DNA from 3 places in the Paenibacillus sp. FSL R5-0517 genome. Region 1 is predicted to be linked to each of the others. Evidence: a T-box and tRNA genes for the amino acid it is inferred to sense, from the RefSeq annotation. Region 1 holds a T-box; the other regions hold tRNA genes.
What was found. The T-box of region 1 lies ahead of ileS (isoleucine--tRNA ligase). A T-box ahead of a tRNA ligase gene usually reads a tRNA of that ligase, here a tRNA-Ile.
Positions count from the first base shown of each region.

Region 2: it has a tRNA-Ile gene. The T-box ahead of ileS (isoleucine--tRNA ligase) is inferred to sense a tRNA for this amino acid. The anticodon was not compared.
Region 3: it has a tRNA-Ile gene. The T-box ahead of ileS (isoleucine--tRNA ligase) is inferred to sense a tRNA for this amino acid. The anticodon was not compared.

Region 1 is NZ_CP150235.1:4,789,787-4,794,774, reverse strand. Features, by position in the region: gene MKX40_RS21330 (YlmH/Sll1252 family protein) at 1-765, shown strand, start outside; gene MKX40_RS21325 (DivIVA domain-containing protein) at 913-1,422, shown strand; T-box leader at 1,480-1,772, shown strand; gene ileS (isoleucine--tRNA ligase) at 2,203-4,988, shown strand, end outside.
Region 2 is NZ_CP150235.1:357,806-362,793, forward strand. Features, by position in the region: rRNA gene MKX40_RS01675 (23S ribosomal RNA) at 1-2,540, shown strand, start outside; rRNA gene rrf (5S ribosomal RNA) at 2,617-2,733, shown strand; tRNA gene MKX40_RS01685 (tRNA-Ile) at 2,793-2,866, shown strand; tRNA gene MKX40_RS01690 (tRNA-Ala) at 2,899-2,974, shown strand; tRNA gene MKX40_RS01695 (tRNA-Asn) at 2,976-3,051, shown strand; tRNA gene MKX40_RS01700 (tRNA-Ser) at 3,055-3,146, shown strand; tRNA gene MKX40_RS01705 (tRNA-Glu) at 3,164-3,235, shown strand; tRNA gene MKX40_RS01710 (tRNA-Val) at 3,358-3,433, shown strand; tRNA gene MKX40_RS01715 (tRNA-Met) at 3,451-3,524, shown strand; tRNA gene MKX40_RS01720 (tRNA-Asp) at 3,550-3,627, shown strand; tRNA gene MKX40_RS01725 (tRNA-Thr) at 3,650-3,725, shown strand; tRNA gene MKX40_RS01730 (tRNA-His) at 3,823-3,898, shown strand; tRNA gene MKX40_RS01735 (tRNA-Gln) at 3,911-3,985, shown strand; tRNA gene MKX40_RS01740 (tRNA-Lys) at 3,998-4,073, shown strand; tRNA gene MKX40_RS01745 (tRNA-Leu) at 4,083-4,170, shown strand; tRNA gene MKX40_RS01750 (tRNA-Gly) at 4,179-4,253, shown strand; tRNA gene MKX40_RS01755 (tRNA-Arg) at 4,259-4,335, shown strand; tRNA gene MKX40_RS01760 (tRNA-Pro) at 4,352-4,425, shown strand; tRNA gene MKX40_RS01765 (tRNA-Gly) at 4,439-4,509, shown strand; gene MKX40_RS01770 (hypothetical protein) at 4,713-4,988, opposite strand, start outside.
Region 3 is NZ_CP150235.1:320,726-325,713, reverse strand. Features, by position in the region: tRNA gene MKX40_RS01510 (tRNA-Gly) at 328-398, opposite strand; tRNA gene MKX40_RS01505 (tRNA-Pro) at 410-483, opposite strand; tRNA gene MKX40_RS01500 (tRNA-Leu) at 491-569, opposite strand; tRNA gene MKX40_RS01495 (tRNA-Arg) at 587-663, opposite strand; tRNA gene MKX40_RS01490 (tRNA-Gly) at 670-744, opposite strand; tRNA gene MKX40_RS01485 (tRNA-Leu) at 755-835, opposite strand; tRNA gene MKX40_RS01480 (tRNA-Lys) at 842-917, opposite strand; tRNA gene MKX40_RS01475 (tRNA-Tyr) at 928-1,013, opposite strand; tRNA gene MKX40_RS01470 (tRNA-Thr) at 1,023-1,098, opposite strand; tRNA gene MKX40_RS01465 (tRNA-Phe) at 1,119-1,194, opposite strand; tRNA gene MKX40_RS01460 (tRNA-Asp) at 1,212-1,289, opposite strand; tRNA gene MKX40_RS01455 (tRNA-Met) at 1,315-1,388, opposite strand; tRNA gene MKX40_RS01450 (tRNA-Val) at 1,405-1,480, opposite strand; tRNA gene MKX40_RS01445 (tRNA-Glu) at 1,603-1,674, opposite strand; tRNA gene MKX40_RS01440 (tRNA-Asn) at 1,679-1,754, opposite strand; tRNA gene MKX40_RS01435 (tRNA-Ala) at 1,756-1,831, opposite strand; tRNA gene MKX40_RS01430 (tRNA-Ile) at 1,871-1,944, opposite strand; rRNA gene rrf (5S ribosomal RNA) at 1,983-2,099, opposite strand; rRNA gene MKX40_RS01420 (23S ribosomal RNA) at 2,178-4,988, opposite strand, start outside.

The DNA.
Region 1 (4,988 bases):
GAACATTTTAGCCATGATGAGCGAGATTTCGTAGTTAAGGCTTCAGATTGGGTTGAGGGTGCAGGCAAGTATCATGAGATGAAGCTAACTGACTTTCTTGACCCAAGACAGGTGTTTATCTTACAAACTCTTGTCAATCGTCGTAATGACGTGCAGATTCGTCTGGATGGTGGTTACGAGGCTGCTGAGCGAAAGCGTGCGCTGGTTGCACCTGATTACATGTATCTGGATGATGAGGATATGGGTATGCAGGTGCTCAGCATCACGTCTGATGATCAGAAAATCTCAGAGCTGGAGCACGGGGACTATATGGGTTCCCTGCTCGGACTTGGGATGAAACGTGGAAAGATCGGGGATATCCAAGTGCTGGAGGACGGTTGCCATACAGTGGTGGCGGCGGAAACCGGCGCTTTTTTATCGCTTCAACTGAATCAGGTGCATCGGTTACATGTGTTCACAGAGTTACTTCCTTTGGAACAGATGCGGTGGTCAGAGAACAAACTGGAGACGATGGACATTACAGTCGCTTCGCTTCGTTTGGATGGAATCTGTGCAGATGTATACCGGCTTAGTCGCAGTAAAGTGTTGGTGCCAATCAAAGCTGGACGCTGTCGTGTAAACTGGAAGGTTGAGGAAGATCCGTCCAAATCGCTAAAAGCGGGTGATGTCGTATCCATTCAGGGATTTGGCCGCTTCAAGGTCATTGAACAGGATGGGATGACCAAAAAAGGACGATGCCGAGTGAAAATCGGCAAATTTGCCTGAGTCTGTTGCAGGAAAATCCGCTTTCTTGTCGAAATGTTTATCATAAAGGTGTAGAAAATACGCGGTGTATCCGATATACATTAAGTCAAAGATTTATGCTGCAAACCTTCTCTGGACGGGAAGGAACTTTTACAGGAGGTGGACAGCATGCCATTAACGCCGCTGGACATACACAACAAGGAATTTTCCCGACGTTTGCGCGGGTATGACGAGGATGAAGTCAATGAATTCCTGGACCAAGTCATCAAAGATTACGAAGGCGTCATTCGCGAGAACAAAGAGCTGAGCAATCAGTTGCTGTCCGTTCAGGAAAAGCTGGATCATTTTGCAACGATTGAAGAAACGCTCAGCAAAACAATCATTATTGCGCAGGAAGCTGCTGATGATGTGAAGAATAATGCGAAGAAAGAAGCGCAGTTGATCGTGAAGGAAGCAGAGAAAAATGCAGACCGGATCGTGAACGAAGCGTTGGGTAAATCACGAAAGATTGCTTTGGAAGTAGAGGAACTGAAAAAGCAGGCATCGATCTATCGTGCCCGTTTCCGCACGCTTGTTGAAGCGCAGCTTGAACTGTTGACTCAGGATGGTTGGGAAGTGCTGGAGAGCCGGGAGCAGGAAGTGCGTGACCGTGAGCGGGAGATGAAAGAAATTTATTAGTCTGGCGCCTGGTTGACTTTTGTCTGCAAAGAGGCTATAACTATATTCATAATGAATAGTGATTCCATGACGGGTTCAGTACGTTATGATCTCATCCCTCAGAGAGTTGGTGGTTGGTGCAAACCAATGGATGAGTTATAGCCGAATATCTCCCCGGAGAAGTGACGCTGAAGCGGTGATCGTGATTGCCGTGTGTAAGCCGAACCGTAAGCCGTACGTTATAACGGCACCCTGCGGTAGTTTAGCGGGGCATAAGCGCTGTTGATGACAGAGCATACCCAGGCTTGCCTGGATGTGGTTTGTGATGAACAGAATTAGGGTGGTAACGCGAGTATAGCCTCGTCCCTTTCCAGGGATGGGGCTTTTTTGTGTCCAAAAAAGGCGAACGTCCATGAGGCCCGCAGGGCCCCCAGGTAGAGAGCCACCCGCCGGGAGAGCAAAGCACCCGGCACACAGGGTTCGCTAAGGCGAACGTCCATGAGGCCCGAAGGTGCCTCAAGGAGAGAGCCGCCCGCCGGGAGAGCGAAGCGCCCGGCAACACCCGCCTCGCGGTAAGGCCATGCGGCGTTCACGCAGGGAACAAGCCGCAAAATGGCCGTCACCACGCACATAAACCCTCGCCCACAAGCGGCGCAACTGTCCCCCAATCGACAAGCCATCCCGGGTGTCCAGAGGGCGGAGCGCCTATGGGGTCCCCCTTGGCAAGGGGGATTTAGGGGGATTGAAACGCTTTTTGTGGACGGTCCACAATCTTAACCAAAGAAAGGGAAGATGATCACCATGCAACGAGTTGACGTCAAAGAGAAGGCACGTGCCAGAGAATTACGCGTGTTGGATAAATGGAAAACGGAGAATACATTTAGAAGATCCATCGAAAACCGCGAGGGCAAGCCAAACTTTGTATTTTATGAAGGGCCGCCTACAGCGAACGGAAAACCGCATATCGGTCACGTACTGGGACGCGTAATCAAGGATTTCGTTGGTCGTTATAACACGATGAAGGGTTACCGTGTTGTTCGTAAAGCGGGTTGGGATACACACGGCCTGCCCGTAGAACTGGGTGTACAGAAGAAGCTTGGCATCTCCCACAAGTGGGAAATCGAAGATTACGGCGTGGAGAAATTCATTAACGAATGTAAAGCGAGTGTATTCGAGTACGAGCAACAATGGCGTGATCTGACAGAAGGTATCGGATATTGGACGGATATGGATAACCCATATATCACCCTTGATAACAACTACATTGAGAGTGTATGGAACATTCTCGCGACAATCCATGAGAAAGGCCTGCTGTATCGGGGCCATCGTGTGAGCCCGTACTGCCCATCTTGCCAGACGACACTGAGTTCCCATGAGGTTGCACAAGGGTACAAAGACGTCAAAGACCTGAGCGCTACAGCAAAATTCAAGCTGAATGACAGCGGAGAATTCGTGCTTGCTTGGACAACGACACCTTGGACACTGCCTTCACACGTCGCACTTGCCGTGAATCCGGATATGGACTACTCCCGTGTTCGTCAAGGTGATGAAGTGTACATCATGGCAACGAATTTGGTAGAGAAAGTAATGAAAGATACCAAGGGTGAGTACGAGATCATTGGTGCACTGAAAGGTGCCGATCTGGTTGGCAAAACGTATGATCCTCCGTTCAACTACGTTCAGGCTGAGAAAGCCAACATCATTCTGGGTGCCGGCTTTGTAACAGATGCAAGTGGTACGGGTATCGTACACATGGCTCCTGCCCATGGTGAAGATGACTACCGTGTGTGCCGTGAAAATGGTATCAGCTTTGTGAACATGGTGGACCTGGAAGGTAAATTTGTCGCTGAGGTTACTGATTTTGCCGGACGTTTCGTGAAGGATTGTGATATTGATATCGTGCGATATCTGTCTGAGAATGGACGTTTGTTCAGCAAAGAAAAATATGAGCACAGCTATCCATTCTGCTGGCGTTGTGATACACCGCTTCTGTACTATGCAATGGACAGTTGGTTTATCCAAACGACAGCCATCAAGGACCAATTGATTGCCAACAACAGTGAAGTGGATTGGTACCCAGGTCATGTTCGTGAAGGTCGCTTCGGGAAATTCCTTGAGGATCTGGTGGATTGGAACATCAGCCGTGATCGTTATTGGGGAACTCCGCTGAACATCTGGGTGTGCGAGGAGACTGGCGAACAATTTGCTCCACACAGCATTGCAGAATTACGTGCCCGTGCGGTAGGGGATGTGCCTGAGAATCTTGAATTGCATAAACCGTATGTGGATGACGTTAAAGTCATGAGCTCTTGTGGCAAATATGAGATGAAACGTACACCGGAAGTGATCGATGTCTGGTTCGACAGTGGCTCCATGCCGTTTGCCCAGCAGCACTATCCATTTGAAAATAAAGAAGTCTTCGAACAGCAGTATCCTGCTGATATGATCTGTGAAGGGATTGACCAGACACGTGGCTGGTTCTACAGCTTGCTGGCGGTTTCCACCCTTTTGACAGGCAAAGCGCCTTACAAAGCAGTTATGGCTACAGGACACGTTCTTGATGAGAACGGACAGAAGATGTCCAAATCCAAAGGTAACGTGATCGATCCTTGGGAAGTAATTGAAGAATACGGTACCGATGCATTCCGCTGGGCTTTGTTGTCTGATAGTGCACCGTGGAACAGTAAACGTTTCTCCAAAGGGATCGTAGGCGAAGCCAAATCCAAAATGGTGGATACGTTGGTTAACACCCATGCATTCCTGACGCTTTATGCTACCATTGATGGATTTGATCCACAGGAGCACCCGTTCCAACTGTCCGCACACAAGCTGGATCGCTGGATTCTGTCGAGGCTGAACAGTCTGATTCTGGTTGTAGAAAAAGCGTTGTTGGTTAACGACTACCTGAACTCCTCCAAAGCGATTGAAGCATTTGTCGATGAGCTGAGTAACTGGTATATCCGTCGTTCCCGTGACCGGTTCTGGGGAAGTGGCCTGACAGAGGATAAACTGGATGCTTACCGCACATTGACTGAGGTATTGGTGACTACTGCAAAACTGGTTGCTCCGTTTACACCGATGCTCGCAGAGGATATCTATCTGAACCTTGCAACAGGCGAGAGTGTGCACATGGAAGATTATCCGGTAGCCAATGAATCTCTAATTGATGCAGGACTGGAACAGGATATGGAGACGGCTCGCCGTGTGGTTGAACTTGCCCGCAACGTTCGTAACGAAACCGGCATCAAGACACGTCAGCCGCTGTCCGAATTGATTGTTTCTCTGGATAAAGGCTTTGACCTGGCAAGTTATGAAGAGATCATCAAGGAAGAGATCAATGTAAAAGGAATCCGTACGGAGCATAACGATGCGGAATTCGTTGACTTTACATTGAAGCTGAACCTGAAAGTTGCAGGTAAGAAATACGGTAAAAACGTAGGATTCCTGCAAAACTTCTTCAAGGGAATGTCAGCCGATGAGACACGTAAAGTGGTTTCGGAGGGTGTGCTGAACATCGTTTCTCCGGAAGGCGAAGAGCTGCAAGTGACGAGCGAAGAATTATTGGTTGATAAACAGGCCAAATCAGG
Region 2 (4,988 bases), 2.5 Mb from region 1:
TTGAAAGTCTGTTCCCTCCGAGACGGATCCCGAGTAGTGCGGGGCACGTGAAACCCCGTATGAATCCGGCAGGACCATCTGCCAAGGCTAAATACTTCCTAGCGACCGATAGTGAAGCAGTACCGTGAGGGAAAGGTGAAAAGCACCCCGGAAGGGGAGTGAAATAGAACCTGAAACCGTGTGCTTACAAAAAGTCAGAGCCCGTTTTAGGGGTGATGGCGTGCCTTTTGTAGAATGAACCGGCGAGTTACGTTCCCGTGCAAGGTTAAGGTGAAGAGCCGGAGCCGCAGCGAAAGCGAGTCTGAATAGGGCGATGTAGTACGTGGACGTAGACCCGAAACCGGGTGATCTACCCCTGTCCAGGGTGAAGGTGCGGTAACACGCACTGGAGGCCCGAACCCACGCACGTTGAAAAGTGCGGGGATGAGGTGGGGGTAGCGGAGAAATTCCAATCGAACTCGGAGATAGCTGGTTCTCCCCGAAATAGCTTTAGGGCTAGCCTCGGAAAACAGAGTCGTGGAGGTAGAGCACTGATTGGGTGCGGGGCCCGCAAGGGTTACCAAGCTCAGTCAAACTCCGAATGCCATAGACTTACTTCCGGGAGTCAGACAGTGAGTGCTAAGATCCATTGTCAAAAGGGAAACAGCCCAGACCATCAGCTAAGGTCCCCAAGTGTGTGTTAAGTGGGAAAGGATGTGGAGTTGCACAGACAACCAGGATGTTGGCTTAGAAGCAGCCACCATTGAAAGAGTGCGTAATAGCTCACTGGTCGAGTGACTCTGCGCCGAAAATGTAACGGGGCTAAACACACCACCGAAGCTATGGCTTGATGCTTTGCATCAGGGGTAGGGGAGCGTTGTATAAGGGTTGAAGGTGTACCGTAAGGAGCGCTGGACATTATACAAGTGAGAATGCCGGTATGAGTAACGAAAAGATCAGTGAGAATCTGATCCGCCGAAAGCCTAAGGGTTCCTGAGGAAGGCTCGTCCGCTCAGGGTAAGTCGGGACCTAAGGCGAGGCCGAAAGGCGTAGTCGAAGGACAACAGGTCGAAATTCCTGTACCACCGTAAGCCGTTATGAGCAATGGGGGGACGCAGTAGGGTAGTGACGCGGACTGATGGATGTCCGTCTAAGCAGTGAGGCTGATGTGTAGGCAAATCCGCACATCGTAAGGCTGAGCTGTGATGGGGAGCGAAAATTGTAGTAGCGAAGGTCATGATCTCACACTGCCAAGAAAAGCCTCTAGCCAGGTGAAGGTGCCCGTACCGCAAACCGACACAGGTAGGCGAGAAGAGTATTCTAAGGCGCGCGGAAGAACTCTCGTTAAGGAACTCGGCAAAATGACCCCGTAACTTCGGGAGAAGGGGTGCCCCGGTAGTGTGAATAGCACGAGGGGGCCGCAGTGAAAAGGCCCAAGCGACTGTTTAGCAAAAACACAGGTCTGTGCGAAGCCGTAAGGCGAAGTATACGGGCTGACGCCTGCCCGGTGCTGGAAGGTTAAGGGGAGTGGTTAGGAGCAATCCGAAGCTGTGAACCGAAGCCCCAGTAAACGGCGGCCGTAACTATAACGGTCCTAAGGTAGCGAAATTCCTTGTCAGGTAAATTCTGACCCGCACGAATGGCGTAACGACTTGGGCGCTGTCTCAACGAGAGATCCGGTGAAATTTTAATACCTGTGAAGATGCAGGTTACCCGCGACAAGACGGAAAGACCCCATGGAGCTTTACTGCAGCTTGATATTGAATTTGGGTACGATCTGTACAGGATAGGTGGGAGCCTTTGAAGCGTGAGCGCCAGCTTGCGTGGAGGCAACGTTGGGATACCACCCTGATCGTATCTAGGTTCTAACCTGGTACCGTAATCCGGTGCGGGGACAGTGTCAGGTGGGCAGTTTGACTGGGGCGGTCGCCTCCTAAAGAGTAACGGAGGCGCCCAAAGGTTCCCTCAGAATGGTTGGAAATCATTCGAAGAGTGCAAAGGCATAAGGGAGCTTGACTGCGAGACCTACAAGTCGAGCAGGGACGAAAGTCGGGCTTAGTGATCCGGTGGTACCGCATGGAAGGGCCATCGCTCAACGGATAAAAGCTACCCTGGGGATAACAGGCTTATCTCCCCCAAGAGTCCACATCGACGGGGAGGTTTGGCACCTCGATGTCGGCTCATCGCATCCTGGGGCTGAAGTAGGTCCCAAGGGTTGGGCTGTTCGCCCATTAAAGCGGTACGCGAGCTGGGTTCAGAACGTCGTGAGACAGTTCGGTCCCTATCTGTCGTGGGCGTAGGAAATTTGAGAGGAGCTGTCCTTAGTACGAGAGGACCGGGATGGACGTACCGCTGGTGTACCAGTTGTTCCGCCAGGAGCACCGCTGGGTAGCTATGTACGGACGGGATAAACGCTGAAAGCATCTAAGCGTGAAGCCCCCCTCAAGATGAGATTTCCCAGTATGTAAGACCCCTTGAAGACGACGAGGTAGATAGGCTGGGGGTGGAAGTGCAGCAATGCATGGAGCTGACCAGTACTAATCGGTCGAGGGCTTATCCAAATATGCAAGTGATAGTTCGCATGTTTCGTTTCGAATCTAGTTTTCAGAGAACGAACTCTGAAATGTAAGCACCGCGTTTGGTGGCGATGGCGGAGGGGTTCCACACGTACCCATCCCGAACACGACCGTTAAGCCCTCTAGCGCCGATGGTACTTGGACCGCAGGGTCCTGGGAGAGTAGGACGCCGCCAAGCGATTTCCCTTTGGGGTATTTTTTTTGCCCCCCTTGTCAAGGAATAAGGGATATATATTAGGGCCCTTAGCTCAGTTGGTTAGAGCGCACCTCTGATAAGGGTGAGGCCGGTGGTTCGAGTCCACCAGGGCCCATAGCAAGACCACAACAAAAAAAACCAGAGTATGGGGCCATAGCTCAGCTGGGAGAGCGCCTGCCTTGCAAGCAGGAGGTCAGCGGTTCGATCCCGCTTGGCTCCACCATTCCCTGATAGCTCAGTTGGTAGAGCACTCGACTGTTAATCGAGTTGTCACAGGTTCGAGCCCTGTTCGGGGAGCCATATGGAGAGGTGTCCGAGCTGGCCGAAGGAGCACGATTGGAAATCGTGTAGGCGTCACAAGCGTCTCGAGGGTTCGAATCCCTCTCTCTCCGCCAGATAATTTTTTTAGCAAGGCCCGTTGGTCAAGGGGTTAAGACACCTCCCTTTCACGGAGGTAACAGGGGTTCGAATCCCCTACGGGTCATAGCAATACCTATTGCTTTAAAAAGGGATGAGAATCCCAAAGGTTCGTCGGAGGATATACCTCGTGAGCAGCTGCTTCGCAGTCTCGAACGAAGTGAGAGTATCCCCTACGGGTCATATTATGGAGGCTTAGCTCAGCTGGGAGAGCATCTGCCTTACAAGCAGAGGGTCGGGGGTTCGATCCCCTCAGCCTCCACCATATTATCTTTTTAACGACGCGGGGTGGAGCAGCCCGGTAGCTCGTCGGGCTCATAACCCGAAGGCCGCAGGTTCAAATCCTGCCCCCGCAATTCACTTTCCTCGAGAAAGTATTATGGAACCGTGGTGTAGTTGGCCTAACATGCCTGCCTGTCACGCAGGAGATCGCGGGTTCGAATCCCGTCGGTTCCGCCATTTTTAATTAAATATACACCATGCCGGTGTAGCTCAACTGGTAGAGCAACTGACTTGTAATCAGTAGGTTGGGGGTTCAAGTCCTCTCGCCGGCACCATTTTTAGTATTTACATCTGAATTTGTAATTGAATGTATATTATAGATGCAGTTGTTAATACTAAGATACTCTTAGTGGATGAATGGCTTACTCTATGGCGATCGTGGCGAAGTGGTTAACGCACCGGTTTGTGGATCCGGCATTCGGGGGTTCAATTCCCCTCGATCGCCCCATGATTTTTTTAATGGGGATTAGCCAAGCGGTAAGGCAACGGACTTTGACTCCGTCATGCATAGGTTCAAATCCTATATCCCCAGCCATTTCATTATTTTGAGTCATTAGCTCAGTTGGTAGAGCACCTGACTTTTAATCAGGGTGTCGAAGGTTCGAGCCCTTCATGACTCACCATTATATTTTGCGGTCGTGGCGGAATTGGCAGACGCGCACGGTTCAGGTCCGTGTGGGCTAACCCCCCGTGGAGGTTCGAGTCCTCTCGACCGCACCATATGTTTTGCGGAAGTGGCTCAGCGGTAGAGCATCGCCTTGCCAAGGCGAGGGTCGCGGGTTCGATTCCCGTCTTCCGCTCCATATTTGCGCCCTTAGCTCAGCTGGATAGAGCGTTTGACTACGAATCAAAAGGCCGGGAGTTCGAATCTCTCAGGGCGCGCCATTATTTTCATAAGTATCGGGATGTAGCTCAGCTTGGTAGAGCACCTGGTTTGGGACCAGGGGGTCGCATGTTCAAATCGTGTCATCCCGATTTTTTTTATTATGCGGGTGTAGTTCAATGGTAGAACTTTAGCCTTCCAAGCTAATAGCGTGGGTTCGATTCCCATCACCCGCTTCCTAGATATATTGAAAGAGCTCTTGCTTATTGCAGGGGCTCTTTTTGTATTAGTCATTTAAACTCTTAATTAGTGAACTCTAAATTAGCTTACTGTATAAGTATCTTAATTCACTTAATTCAAGGAACGACAAAAGCTCCGCTTTCTACGATGCACGCAGGAAGAGGAGCTTGCGATGTTTCATTAGTACGATGAGGAATAATTAGTATCTTTCAAGAATCGTCTGTGTCTTCAAGCCATCGGCCGGAATTAGCCAGTTGTTGTTCTCCAGCAATTGCAGCAGTTGGGTACGCAGGCCCGATACGGCTACAGCATCATCTGTTTTGAAAGAGACCTCTACGATATTTTCAGTACCTGTACCTGCTGCATTACGGATCGGCCATACTTCGAGTGTAAGTTCTTGACCATTCCATGTACCTTCATAACGTTGGAATGTGATCGGGCCATATGCACGGGATTGCGTCAGCTGTTGCTTGCC
Region 3 (4,988 bases), 2.4 Mb from region 1:
CGTTAAGTTTAAGCGCCTTACACCTAAAGGTTAAGCGCTTAATTGATATGGTATTACAGGTTAATGATTTACGCAAGCTATTTTTGTAAGCGTTTTTATAAATGTGATGCAGAAAAAATATTCAAGTGTTCGAAAATGCACTAAACCTTCTTCATTGGAACACCTCAAGAATTACTAAGAACAGGTCTAAAAATGTGGGGAATGTATCAAGAGGTTGGGATACATACTCATATCATCTGAAATCTCTGTATATATTCATGATCCATATGCCTATAAATGCAAAAAAGAAAGAGATGGTGAATACCATCTCTTTCTTTTCAATATGTAAGCGGGTGATGGGAATCGAACCCACGCTATTAGCTTGGAAGGCTAAAGTTCTACCATTGAACTACACCCGCAAATAAAAAAATCGGGATGACACGATTTGAACATGCGACCCCCTGGTCCCAAACCAGGTGCTCTACCAAGCTGAGCTACATCCCGTTATCTATACCGGCGAGAGGACTCGAACCTCCACGGTTTCCCACTCGATTTTGAGTCGAGCGCGTCTGCCATTCCGCCACGCCGGCAAAATATGAAGTTATAATGGCGCGCCCTGAGAGATTCGAACTCCCGGCCTTTTGATTCGTAGTCAAACGCTCTATCCAGCTGAGCTAAGGGCGCAAATATTGGAGCGGAAGACGGGAATCGAACCCGCGACCCTCGCCTTGGCAAGGCGATGCTCTACCGCTGAGCCACTTCCGCAAATAAAGAATGCGCGTGGAGGGACTTGAACCCCCACGTCAAAGACGCTAGATCCTAAGTCTAGTGCGTCTGCCAATTCCGCCACACGCGCATATAATGGTGAGTCATGAAGGGCTCGAACCTTCGACACCCTGATTAAAAGTCAGGTGCTCTACCAACTGAGCTAATGACTCATAGAAAAACTGGTGGAGGATGATGGATTCGAACCACCGAACCCGTACGGGAGCAGATTTACAGTCTGATGCGTTTGGCCACTTCGCTAATCCTCCAGGATTACATGGTGCCGGCGAGAGGACTTGAACCCCCAACCTACTGATTACAAGTCAGTTGCTCTACCAGTTGAGCTACACCGGCGTATTACATGGTGTGAAAAATGGTGGCTCGGGACGGAATCGAACCGCCGACACGAGGATTTTCAGTCCTCTGCTCTACCGACTGAGCTACCGAGCCTTACTACATTAAAAAAATGGCGGAACCGACGGGATTCGAACCCGCGATCTCCTGCGTGACAGGCAGGCATGTTAGGCCAACTACACCACGGTTCCATAATACTTTCTCAAGGAAAGTTAATTGCGGGGGCAGGATTTGAACCTGCGGCCTTCGGGTTATGAGCCCGACGAGCTACCGGGCTGCTCCACCCCGCGTCGTTAAAAGATTATATGGTGGAGGCTGAGGGGATCGAACCCCCGACCCTCTGCTTGTAAGGCAGATGCTCTCCCAGCTGAGCTAAGCCTCCATAATATGACCCGTAGGGGATACTCTCACTTCGTTCGAGACTGCGAAGCAGTTGCTCACGAGGTATATCCTCCGACGAACCTTTGGGATTCTCATCCCTTGTTAAAGCAATAGGTATTGCTATGACCCGTAGGGGATTCGAACCCCTGTTACCTCCGTGAAAGGGAGGTGTCTTAACCCCTTGACCAACGGGCCTTAATGGCTCCCCGAACAGGACTCGAACCTGTGACAACTCGATTAACAGTCGAGTGCTCTACCAACTGAGCTATCAGGGAATGGTGGAGCCAAGCGGGATCGAACCGCTGACCTCCTGCTTGCAAGGCAGGCGCTCTCCCAGCTGAGCTATGGCCCCATACTCTGGTTTGTTTCTTTTCTTGTAGTGGTCTTGCTATGGGCCCTGGTGGACTCGAACCACCGGCCTCACCCTTATCAGAGGTGCGCTCTAACCAACTGAGCTAAGGGCCCTTATCAATTTTCGAAAAAAAATACCCCAGTGGGGTTTCGCTTGGCGGCGTCCTACTCTCCCAGGACCCTGCGGTCCAAGTACCATCGGCGCTAGAGGGCTTAACGGTCGTGTTCGGGATGGGTACGTGTGGAACCCCTCCGCCATCGCCACCAAACGCATAGCTTACATTTCAGAGTTGTTATTCTCTGAAAACTAGATTCGAAACGAAACATGCGAACTATCACTTGCATATTTGGATAAGCCCTCGACCGATTAGTACTGGTCAGCTCCATGCATTGCTGCACTTCCACCCCCAGCCTATCTACCTCGTCGTCTTCAAGGGGTCTTACATACTGGGAAATCTCATCTTGAGGGGGGCTTCACGCTTAGATGCTTTCAGCGTTTATCCCGTCCGTACATAGCTACCCAGCGGTGCTCCTGGCGGAACAACTGGTACACCAGCGGTACGTCCATCCCGGTCCTCTCGTACTAAGGACAGCTCCTCTCAAATTTCCTACGCCCACGACAGATAGGGACCGAACTGTCTCACGACGTTCTGAACCCAGCTCGCGTACCGCTTTAATGGGCGAACAGCCCAACCCTTGGGACCTACTTCAGCCCCAGGATGCGATGAGCCGACATCGAGGTGCCAAACCTCCCCGTCGATGTGGACTCTTGGGGGAGATAAGCCTGTTATCCCCAGGGTAGCTTTTATCCGTTGAGCGATGGCCCTTCCATGCGGTACCACCGGATCACTAAGCCCGACTTTCGTCCCTGCTCGACTTGTAGGTCTCGCAGTCAAGCTCCCTTATGCCTTTGCACTCTTCGAATGATTTCCAACCATTCTGAGGGAACCTTTGGGCGCCTCCGTTACTCTTTAGGAGGCGACCGCCCCAGTCAAACTGCCCACCTGACACTGTCCCCGCACCGGATTACGGTACCAGGTTAGAACCTAGATACGATCAGGGTGGTATCCCAACGTTGCCTCCACACAAGCTGGCGCTCATGTCTCTCAGGCTCCCACCTATCCTGTACAGATCGTACCCAAATTCAATATCAAGCTGCAGTAAAGCTCCATGGGGTCTTTCCGTCTTGTCGCGGGTAACCTGCATCTTCACAGGTATTAAAATTTCACCGGATCTCTCGTTGAGACAGCGCCCAAGTCGTTACGCCATTCGTGCGGGTCAGAATTTACCTGACAAGGAATTTCGCTACCTTAGGACCGTTATAGTTACGGCCGCCGTTTACTGGGGCTTCGGTTCACAGCTTCGGATTGCTCCTAACCACTCCCCTTAACCTTCCAGCACCGGGCAGGCGTCAGCCCGTATACTTCGCCTTACGGCTTCGCACAGACCTGTGTTTTTGCTAAACAGTCGCTTGGGCCTTTTCACTGCGGCCCCCTCGTGCTATTCACACTACCGGGGCACCCCTTCTCCCGAAGTTACGGGGTCATTTTGCCGAGTTCCTTAACGAGAGTTCTTCCGCGCGCCTTAGAATACTCTTCTCGCCTACCTGTGTCGGTTTGCGGTACGGGCACCTTCACCTGGCTAGAGGCTTTTCTTGGCAGTGTGAGATCATGACCTTCGCTACTACAATTTTCGCTCCCCATCACAGCTCAGCCTTAATGATGTGCGGATTTGCCTACACATCAGCCTCACTGCTTAGACGGACATCCATCAGTCCGCGTCACTACCCTACTGCGTCCCCCCATTGCTCATAACGGCTTACGGTGGTACAGGAATTTCGACCTGTTGTCCTTCGACTACGCCTTTCGGCCTCGCCTTAGGTCCCGACTTACCCTGAGCGGACGAGCCTTCCTCAGGAACCCTTAGGCTTTCGGCGGATCAGATTCTCACTGATCTTTTCGTTACTCATACCGGCATTCTCACTTGTATAATGTCCAGCGCTCCTTACGGTACACCTTCAACCCTTATACAACGCTCCCCTACCCCTGATGCAAAGCATCAAGCCATAGCTTCGGTGGTGTGTTTAGCCCCGTTACATTTTCGGCGCAGAGTCACTCGACCAGTGAGCTATTACGCACTCTTTCAATGGTGGCTGCTTCTAAGCCAACATCCTGGTTGTCTGTGCAACTCCACATCCTTTCCCACTTAACACACACTTGGGGACCTTAGCTGATGGTCTGGGCTGTTTCCCTTTTGACAATGGATCTTAGCACTCACTGTCTGACTCCCGGAAGTAAGTCTATGGCATTCGGAGTTTGACTGAGCTTGGTAACCCTTGCGGGCCCCGCACCCAATCAGTGCTCTACCTCCACGACTCTGTTTTCCGAGGCTAGCCCTAAAGCTATTTCGGGGAGAACCAGCTATCTCCGAGTTCGATTGGAATTTCTCCGCTACCCCCACCTCATCCCCGCACTTTTCAACGTGCGTGGGTTCGGGCCTCCAGTGCGTGTTACCGCACCTTCACCCTGGACAGGGGTAGATCACCCGGTTTCGGGTCTACGTCCACGTACTATGTCGCCCTATTCAGACTCGCTTTCGCTGCGGCTCCGGCTCTTCACCTTAACCTTGCACGGGAACGTAACTCGCCGGTTCATTCTACAAAAGGCACGCCATCACCCCTAAAACGGGCTCTGACTTTTTGTAAGCACACGGTTTCAGGTTCTATTTCACTCCCCTTCCGGGGTGCTTTTCACCTTTCCCTCACGGTACTGCTTCACTATCGGTCGCTAGGAAGTATTTAGCCTTGGCAGATGGTCCTGCCGGATTCATACGGGGTTTCACGTGCCCCGCACTACTCGGGATCCGTCTCGGAGGGAACAGACTTTCAACTACAGGGCTTTTACCTTCTTTGGCAGGCCTTTCCAGACCTCTTCGCTTAACCGGTTCCTTTGTAACTCCATGTGAGACGTCCCACAACCCCAAAGAGCAAGCTCTCTGGTTTGGGCTTCTCCGCGTTCGCTCGCCGCTACTGACGGAATCACTATTGTTTTCTCTTCCTCAGGGTACTTAGATGTTTCAGTTCCCCTGGTATGCCTCTACATAACCTATGTATTCAGTTATGAGTAACTGGAAATTACCCCAGCTGGGTTTCCCCATTC